4 regions of the Pantoea sp. S-LA4 genome follow, and region 3 is predicted to be linked to each of the others. Evidence: predicted binding sites of a transcription regulator. Region 3 holds the regulator's gene; each other region holds the start of a gene.

Evidence for each region. The regulator LexA, encoded in region 3, represses DNA repair genes until DNA is damaged. The targets are predictions, from matches to a motif close to TNCTGTATGTACATACAGNA.
Region 1: the regulator LexA is predicted to act here: its motif matches at 1,134-1,153, upstream of sulA (SOS-induced cell division inhibitor SulA).
Region 2: the regulator LexA is predicted to act here: its motif matches at 1,143-1,162, upstream of ACX3P5_RS06010 (DNA translocase FtsK 4TM domain-containing protein).
Region 4: the regulator LexA is predicted to act here: its motif matches at 800-819, upstream of ACX3P5_RS22065 (YebG family protein).

What each region holds. Positions count from the first base shown of each region.
Region 1 is NZ_JBTLRC010000002.1:1,166,870-1,169,072, forward strand. Features, by position in the region: gene ompA (porin OmpA) at 1-271, opposite strand, end outside; gene sulA (SOS-induced cell division inhibitor SulA) at 622-1,113, opposite strand; gene ACX3P5_RS06285 (TfoX/Sxy family DNA transformation protein) at 1,325-1,954, shown strand; gene yccS (YccS family putative transporter) at 1,951-2,203, opposite strand, start outside.
Region 2 is NZ_JBTLRC010000002.1:1,093,032-1,095,234, forward strand. Features, by position in the region: gene trxB (thioredoxin-disulfide reductase) at 1-87, opposite strand, end outside; gene lrp (leucine-responsive transcriptional regulator Lrp) at 610-1,104, shown strand; gene ACX3P5_RS06010 (DNA translocase FtsK 4TM domain-containing protein) at 1,223-2,203, shown strand, end outside.
Region 3 is NZ_JBTLRC010000002.1:38,717-40,919, reverse strand. Features, by position in the region: gene dinF (MATE family efflux transporter DinF) at 1-744, opposite strand, end outside; gene lexA (transcriptional repressor LexA) at 846-1,460, opposite strand; gene ACX3P5_RS01075 (diacylglycerol kinase) at 1,567-1,935, opposite strand; gene plsB (glycerol-3-phosphate 1-O-acyltransferase PlsB) at 2,064-2,203, shown strand, end outside.
Region 4 is NZ_JBTLRC010000004.1:326,914-329,116, reverse strand. Features, by position in the region: gene ACX3P5_RS22070 (Fic family protein) at 1-370, shown strand, start outside; gene ACX3P5_RS22065 (YebG family protein) at 437-784, opposite strand; gene ACX3P5_RS22060 (SIR2 family protein) at 922-1,716, opposite strand; gene ACX3P5_RS22055 (non-canonical purine NTP pyrophosphatase) at 1,713-2,203, opposite strand, start outside.

The DNA of each region.
Region 1 (2,203 bases), 1.1 Mb from region 3:
CTTTGTTAGGCATGCGACCCAGCCAGTCATAGCCCAGCTCGAAGCCCAGGTATGGATTTGCCTGGTAACCAACGAATGCACCTGCACCCAGCTGGCTTTCGTGAGTTGGACCGTCATTGTTTTGGTAACCGTTACCGTAGTAACCAGTGTCGTGATACTGAGACCAGCCCAGTTTAGCACCGGTGTACCAGGTGTCATCTTTCGGAGCGGCCTGCGCTACGGTAGCGAAGCCAGCCAGTGCCACTGCAATTGCGATAGCTGTCTTTTTCATTTTGCGCCTCGTTATCATCCAAATAGGCAATGAGCAAAAAGGTTGCTCTTGGTTTAATCCTTCGCCGGGTCAAAACGCTCGCTTATGACTCTACCGCAAAAAAACGGAGGTTATTGAGCACCCTGGCGAGATAAAGTCTACAACGAGATTGGAAACTTACAAGTATGATGTGAGGCGCTTCTGTAAAAAAACAGAGATTTATACACAAATTCTAACAATTAGCCTGGTGTTATTGTCGTGGCTCAATGCCCAAAAAAACTGCTAAACCATTGTCAACGCTCGAACTAACAGAATCAGTGGTTTAGCGACGACAGATAAGAAATAGTTCTTGAGAAACTTCTGATTTTTACTTAATGAAACAAATCCGACTGAATTTTTAGCGCATTTTGTGGTCCGAGAGGCGCTTCTGGTGATCCACTCGACCGTAAAATCAATCCCAGGGCATCACCTTCCGCTGCCGCATTTTCCAGTTGACGTCGCTCATCTTCATCCAGTTCGTACGGAATCCATGCCAAAACGACACTGTAATTTCCAGTCCGCAGCGCTTTAATCATCGCCTCAACCGCGTTCAGACGCTCAGAATCAGCAATATGCATGCTTTTATCCAGTGGCAAACCAGATTGCTGCAGCCAGGCGCGATTCAGTTTATGTGCCGGCGTTAACCACAACTGCCAGCGTGATTGCTGACTCAACTGCTGCAGCAGCGGCAACAATAACATCTGCATCATTCCAGGCTGCTCACTATAGCGTAACTCGGTGATCCAGCCACGATGAGAAGCGGGGACAGAAGAGGACGCGTAATGATGAGCATAGCGTGCATTATTCGGATGTTGTGTTCGCATAAGTTAATCACTCAGCAGTGGACTGTATGAATATACAGTACTGTCGTTCCGCATAAAGATCAACCCAAATTTCTGAAAACGCCTCGCAAAAACACCACAAGGTTAGCTGAACCGTTAATTATTCATTGAACCTGCAAAGGCTTTTTCCTATCTTCTAATTGCCTGAAAGCAAAGGTGATTTCAGATATTTCTATAACATGGAGGTGGTGTGATGAAAAAGGTTAATCCGATTGTCGAACGCTCCCGGGAACGTCTGGCCCCGCTGGGAACCATCGAGTCACGCACCCAGTTTGGCGGCTATGCGCTGGCCGTGGAACGGGTGGTTTTTGCTTTAGTTAACAATGATGCACTCTACCTGCGAGCCAGCGAACCCCTGCGGGAATACATTACGCAGCGTCCGCTGGAGCCACTGGTATTTCGCAAGCGTGGCGTGATGGTCAGCCTGAACTACTATCGGGTTGATGACGCGCTCTGGCAGGAACCGACGCATCTGCTGAGATTATCAGCCGCGTCGCTGGAGACCGCTCAGTTCGATCAGCATCATAAGCAGTCATCCATCCGGTTAAAAGATCTTCCTAACCTCAGCGTACGCCTGGAGATGATGTTGCATGAAGCGGGCATCCTGAACGTACAGCATCTGTATGACATTGGCGCTAAGCAGTGCTGGCTGAGGCTGAAAGCCGTTAACCAGCATGTGGGATTGCAGACGTTGCTGGCGCTTCAGGGGGCGATATCAGGCCATCACTATGCGGCCCTGCCGCTGTCGGTCAGGGCGGAGCTCAATGCCTGGTTTCAGCGCACCGTACTGATGACGCTGAACCCAAAGAGCGGCGGAAGTTAGTGAGAATTTAGCGTGCGGCGCAGGCGGGCCACGTCTGGCATCAGCGCCACCAGCAAGCCGAGTTGCTGTAATACCAGTGGCGCGCGCGTATCCGCATCGGCGGCCAGCTGGCCGATTCGCTGGGTAAGGAGTTGACGCATCTCCTCCGCCTGCTGGTCGCTGACGACGTCCGTTTGCAGCACATCCTCGACATAACAGACGGTGTCATCCAGTAAGGCGAGCAGTTGCGGCTCATCAATTTTATCGCGA
Region 2 (2,203 bases), 1.1 Mb from region 3:
GTTGGCGCGTGCAGCATAAACGGCTGCGGTATAACCCGCTGGACCGGAGCCCAGAATGAGTAACTTACTGTGTTTGGCCGTACTCATGCGTTCCTCAGTTTCATTCGGCTGACATAGCCTGCGATTGTAGGGAATATCCGGCGGCAAAGACAAGGCTTCGGCAATTTTGTTAACGATAGCTGCAAACGGCGTAGTCGATGAGTCCCTTTTTCGCCTGCCGTCTGCGCCAAAAGGGGGCAAAAATCGGTTTTAGGGGGTGCAGCAGTTCAAAAATACTCATTTAAAAACAGATACCCAGCGGTCTGTCTGGCATCTTGTACTGAATTTGGACATTTTACTTTGACAATCGCCTGCGCTTTTGCGAAAACATTATCAGAAGCGAATAACATTAATCGGAACAAAACAGGGTTTCCTCTCTTGTTTTGCACGCAACACCGAATAAATGCAGCCTGATATTGGTAATGACGCATGATGTGGACAGACAACATGCGTCATACGGATAAGTGTGAAAGCGCGCAGGCTCGGTTAGTTCACTTCAGAAATGCCCCGAACAATGAGCGTTTTCAGGGCGTGGCAGGTAAAGGGAAGGAATTAAGAGAGACAATAATAATGGTAGACAATAAGAAACGCCCCGGGAAAGATCTCGACAGAATTGACAGAAATATTCTGAATGAACTTCAGAAAGATGGTCGCATTTCAAACGTGGAACTTTCCAAACGCGTAGGGTTATCGCCTACGCCATGTCTTGAGCGTGTGCGTCGTCTCGAGCGTCAGGGTTTCATCCTTGGCTATACCGCGCAGTTAAACCCGCACTATCTGGATGCATCACTGCTGGTGTTCGTTGAGATTACTCTGAATCGTGGTGCGCCGGATGTGTTTGAGCAATTTAACGCCGCCGTACAAAAACTTGAGGAAACTCAAGAGTGTCACCTCGTTTCTGGCGATTTCGACTACCTGCTGAAAACGCGCGTACCTGACATGTCTGCCTACCGTAAACTGCTGGGTGAAACCCTGCTGCGCCTGCCGGGCGTAAACGACACGCGGACTTACGTGGTGATGGAAGAGGTTAAACAGAGCAATCGACTGGTGATCAAAACTCGCTGATGCGGGGCAGGTGCAAAACCTGTGAGATTTCGGTACACTCCTGTGAATTCATACAGGACCAGCGTCGGGCCAGCCCGACGCTGTTGCTTCTTACTTTACAGGCACCTGGAGAGTTCTCTTGAGCCAGGAATACACAGAAGATAAAGACGTTTCGTTACAATCGCTGAGCAGTGGACGTCGTCTGCTGGAAGCGTTGCTCATCCTGGTGGCACTTTTTGCCATCTACCTGATGGTTTCTCTGGTCAGTTTTAACCCTTCCGACCCGAGCTGGTCGCAAACGGCCTGGCACGAACCCATTCATAACATTGGCGGCAGCGTTGGCGCCTGGCTGGCTGACACCTTACTGTTCATCTTTGGTGTGATGGCCTACGCCATACCGCCGGTGATCCTCGGTCTGTGCTGGATTGCTTTCCGCCAGCGCGATAATCAGGACTATTTTGACTATTTCGCCGTCGGCTTACGCCTGATCGGCGTACTGGCGCTGGTAGTGACCACCTGTGGTATGGCAGCGCTGAACGCGGATGATATCTGGTACTTCGCCTCAGGCGGCGTCATTGGTAGCCTGGTCAGTAATGCGATTGCGCCGTGGTTTAGCCCGGCGGGCGGCACGCTGACCCTGCTCTGCGTCTGGGCGGCGGGCATCACGCTCTATACCGGCTGGTCGTGGCTCACTATTGCCGAAAAAATTGGTGGGGTGGTGATGGGCGTGCTGACGTTTGCCAGCAACCGGTCCCGTCACGATGAACCCTGGCAGGAAGACGAGGATGAGCCGGATGCGCGTGAGCATGCTGACGCGCCGCTGCTGCATGCGGCAAATCCGGACGACGACGATGTTCTGCTTTCTGCACCGCGCAGTGCGGCTGCCGGGGCGGAACTCTCTCAGGATGATCCACTGCTGGCGAAAGCTGCTGCTGCGACCAGTGCCGCCGTCGCGGCCACCACGGAAGCGGCAGAGGTGGCGATCGCCCCGGCAGCCGTTTCTGCGCCTGTCGCACCAGCAACACCAGCCGTTGCGGTGCCTACCCCGGCAACCGCCGTACCTGTGTCGCAGCCTGCTTCATCCCCGGCCTTTACGGCACCGCAGACCCCTGCGCCAGCC
Region 3 (2,203 bases):
CAGCAGTAACGAACGCAGCATGATGTCGCGATTAAGCCGCAGCAGGCGCTGAATATCACCGCGCCAGCTCTGCTTCAGTATTGCCGTAGTGATGCCGCGCAGTTTCAACACCCGCCAGACCATTACCGCACCGACGGCCAGCGTGATGTACTCTGCCAGTGCGGTCGCGGTTGCCGCTCCCGCCACGCCCCAGTGCAGCCCCATCACCAGCCACAGATCGAGCACAATATTGACCAGATTACCGACCACCAGCAGGATGACCGGTGCCCGCGCATACTGCACACCGAGCAGCCAGCCAAGGATCACCAGGTTTGCCAGCGTGGCAGGCGCACTCAGCCAGCGGATCTGAATAAACAGCGTCGCCTGTTGCAGAACCTTGGGATCGCCGCCAATCAGAGAGGTCGCCAGGCGGGTGATGGGGGTACGCAGACAGATGAACAGCACGCCAGCCAGCAGCGCAATGATTAAAGGCTGGGTCAGCGCGCGTGCCAGTGCCGTTTTATCGCCCGCGCCGAATGCCTGCGCCGTCAGGCCAGTGGTACTCATTCGCAGGAACAGCAACAGCATGAAGAGGAAACTGGTGACTGTCGTCCCGACCGCCACCCCGCCAAGATAGACCGGGCTGTCGAGATGACCAATGACAGCGGTATCGACCACACCCAGTAAGGGTACGGTGATGTTAGAAAGGATCATCGGCAGCGCGAGCCGCCAGAGTTTTTTGTCGGTAGCCGTTAAAAAACGCATTCGCAGTTCCGTGCTCAGCGCTGCAGAGAGGGGAGCTGCAGCGACAAAATTAGGGCCGACAGAATAGCATCAGACGCTACGAATGCGCGGTTATATCAGGCTCAGAGCCACTCGCCGTTGCGAACCACACCCACCGCCAGACCTTCAACGGTCAGTGACTGCGCGCGCGTATCGACGACGATCGGATCAAAGTCGCTGTTTTCCGGCAGGAGATGCACGATAGCGCCCTGCTTTTTCCAGCGTTTCACCGTCACTTCATCATCAATGCGGGCCACGACAACCTGGCCGTTACGGACATCCTGGGTTTTATGCACCGCGAGCAGGTCGCCATCCATAATCCCGATATCTTTCATCGACATTCCGCTGACGCGCAGCAGGAAGTCGGCAGAGGGTTTGAACAGGCCCGGATCGACTTTGTAATGAGTTTCGATATGTTCCTGCGCCATGATCGGCTCACCGGCAGCGACCCGGCCAATTAACGGCAGACCTTCAGAGGCCTCTTCTTCCATTAACAGACGGATACCGCGCGAGGCGCCAGAGACAATCTCAATCACCCCTTTACGTGCCAGCGCTTTAAGATGCTCTTCTGCCGCATTCGGCGAGCGGAAACCCAGCTGCGCGGCAATTTCTGCACGCGTAGGCGGCATGCCCGTTTGAGTAATATGGTCGCGAATCAGGTCATAGACCTGCTGCTGCCTGCTGGTTAATGCTTTCATCCCGCCCCCTGGTTGTTTATACAGTCGCTGTGAGTATATACAGGTATTGGCGAAATGGAAACCGATTCTCAGGCAAAAACGCGCCAGATGGCGCGTTGTGGAAGGGTTATCGCAAATGTGTCCAGAGCAGCGCGATCCAGACAAACAGTGCCAGTAAGATACTGATCAGCACCGCTGCCGAGCCCATATCTTTTGCCCGACCGGCTAACGGATGGCGCTCCTGACCGATACGATCCACAACCGCCTCGATGGCGCTATTGAGGATTTCAACGATGACTACCAGCACCACAGCGCCGATCATCAGGATGCGCGAGACGATATCGACATCCAGCCAGCAGGCCACAATAATGGCGACCAGCGCGGCCAGCGCTTCCTGCCGAAAAGCCGCTTCATGCTGCCAGGCGGCACGCAGGCCCTGCCATGAGTAACCTGCGGCTTTCACAATTCTTACAAGACCGGTGGCATTATTTGCCATATTGGTGGAACCCTTTCATCGGATTGACGTCAATGTCTGGGCTGCGTGCAATTGGCACCACCACAGATCTTCGCTGCGCTTTCTGGTATGCTTGCGGCGCTTTGCTAACAAGAGGCTTCATGTTGTCTATGTCAGGTTGGCGTAAACTTTATTACAAATTACTGAATTTACCACTGTCGTTTTTGGTAAAGAGTAAGGCCATTCCGGCCGATCCCGTTTCTGAACATGGTCTGGACCCGACCCGGCCCATTATGTACGTTCTGCCTTA
Region 4 (2,203 bases), on a different contig from region 3:
CCGCATTCTGGAGCGGACGCAGAAAGGCGGACTGGATATCACCGACTGGCTGATGTGGTTCCTCGATATGCTGGATGAGAGCCTGCAACAGGCGATGAACAGCATCGCCCGCACCCAGATCAGGGCGCGCTTCTGGCTACAGCATCGGGAACGCTCTCTGAGCAAAGAGCAGGTAAAAGTACTGAACCGGCTGCTGGATGGCGGCGAGCAGGGTTTTGAACAGGGGATCAGTGCCAGTCAGTATCAGAAGGTGGCAAAAGTGAGTAAGGCGACGGCAACGCGTCATTTAGCGGATTTGCTGGAGAAAGGCTGTCTTTACCGGCTGGAAGGTGGCGGGCGCAGCACGCGCTATCAGGTGAAAACAGACTGAGAGAATGATGCGCGCGCTCAGCCAGTAAAATAACCACGCCGGAAATGGCTTCCGGCGTGATGGGGATCAGGCTGCTTTCACCGCGCGCACTTTCTTGCTGCTGGCGGTTTCTGCTACGGCGGCGTCATCAGAACGCTCCGACACCGTTTCAGGCTGAGCGGCAGTGACGGCCACAGGCTCAGGCAGTTTGCTGGTGCGGAGAATATGCTGCACGGCATCTTTCTGCTCAGCGATCAGCAAGCCCAGCGTTTCTGCCTGCGTCTCATCCAGTGCGGGTTGATGCTGTAACAGCCAGTCGGTGAAGGCTTCGGCCATATCGAGCATTTTGTCGTAGGCATCGGCCTCTTTCTTGTTGGCAAACGTCATCTTCTCTTCACCCTTTCTGACTACTACAAATTTTGTTTCGACAGCCATGTTTTTGCCCTCAGATACTGTGTATACATACAGTATATCACGACGTTGATGCTTTTCCAGCAGAGAATAGAGTTTATCGGTTGTACGCCGCATAACCTTAACCGGGCGCAGGTTTTGGGGTGAAACCGCGTCGCCGGTTACACCTGAAGTTCCTCAAGAAAATCGGCCAGCGCTTTGCGCGGGTCATCCTCTTCCGAGACGATCATCTCGATGCCCCACTGCCCCAGTACCTCTTTTGCCACCGGATTATTGCGGTTGGTAAACAGATAGGACTTGGGACGCGCGGTGGCCAGCCCGGTACGGCCCCACATTTTCGTCAGGCGGTAGAACAGCAGACGAATATTAAAATCGCTGATGCTGTAGCCAACAAACAGCACCGAATTGCCCATCACGTCATGGGTCAGTTTGATGTCGAGCGGTGAATCAAAATAGAGCCGTTCAAAGTAGCTGCTTTCATCGAGCACGATAGAGGTATCGTCATCGAAATCACCGTGCAGCTTGATGATGTGGCGCTTATCTTCGGTCAGCGACACCAGGTCGGCGGCATTAGCCACTTTGTAATAGGGAACGCCATGCGCATCGTGCGCCGCTTCCAGCCAGCGATCGTAATTGGTGGTGTAGATACGCGAGAAGTTGCCCTGGGTAATCATGGTGTGAATTTCTGACGTCCGGACATCAATATCCGGGCGGTGCCATTCGCGATCCATCCAGCTGCGCAGCGGGCCGAGTGACCCTTTCTTCTGTTTGTAATATTCCGCCAGCGACAGGTGGGTACCGTAGGTATTGAAGATTTTAGGATCGTAGCCCAGCTCATTGGCGAGATGGGCAATCAGCTCATGCCACTCCGGCAGGCCAAGGTTGCGTGAGATGCCCGCACCGGCAAACAGAATCAGCTTACCGGAGTCATAGGCACGTTTAAGTTCTGGTTTCATGCAACACTCCGGGCCGTTTTCAAAAAGGTGGCGAAGCGATCGAGCGCGATGCGCCGCATGGAGATCTCATTCTTGAGCTCGCCCATTTCGGCGAAGGTCTGATCGTAGCCTTCCGGGATAAAGACGCAGTCCCACTGAAAGCCGCGGGTACCGGCAGGCTCGGCGGCGATGGTGCCGCGCAGTTCACCTGAAAACTGGTACATCTTGCGGCCATCACAGTAGCCGAGTACGGTTTTTGCCGTCACGGCCTGGCTGTCGAGTCCCTGAACCAGGGCAGTAAAGCGTTCTGCATCCAGCCGGTTCCAGAAAATGCGGGTCAGCCCGGCAGGCAGGCCATTGAGGCCGTCGAGATAGAGTCCGGTATGCTCGACGAAGAGCGGTCGCCCAATCAGTGAAAAGGCTTTGGTCAGTTTATCGCGCACCAGATCGAGTTCATTTTCAGTCTGGATCTCTTCGATGCGACGGGAGATGGGCAACACTTCGACCC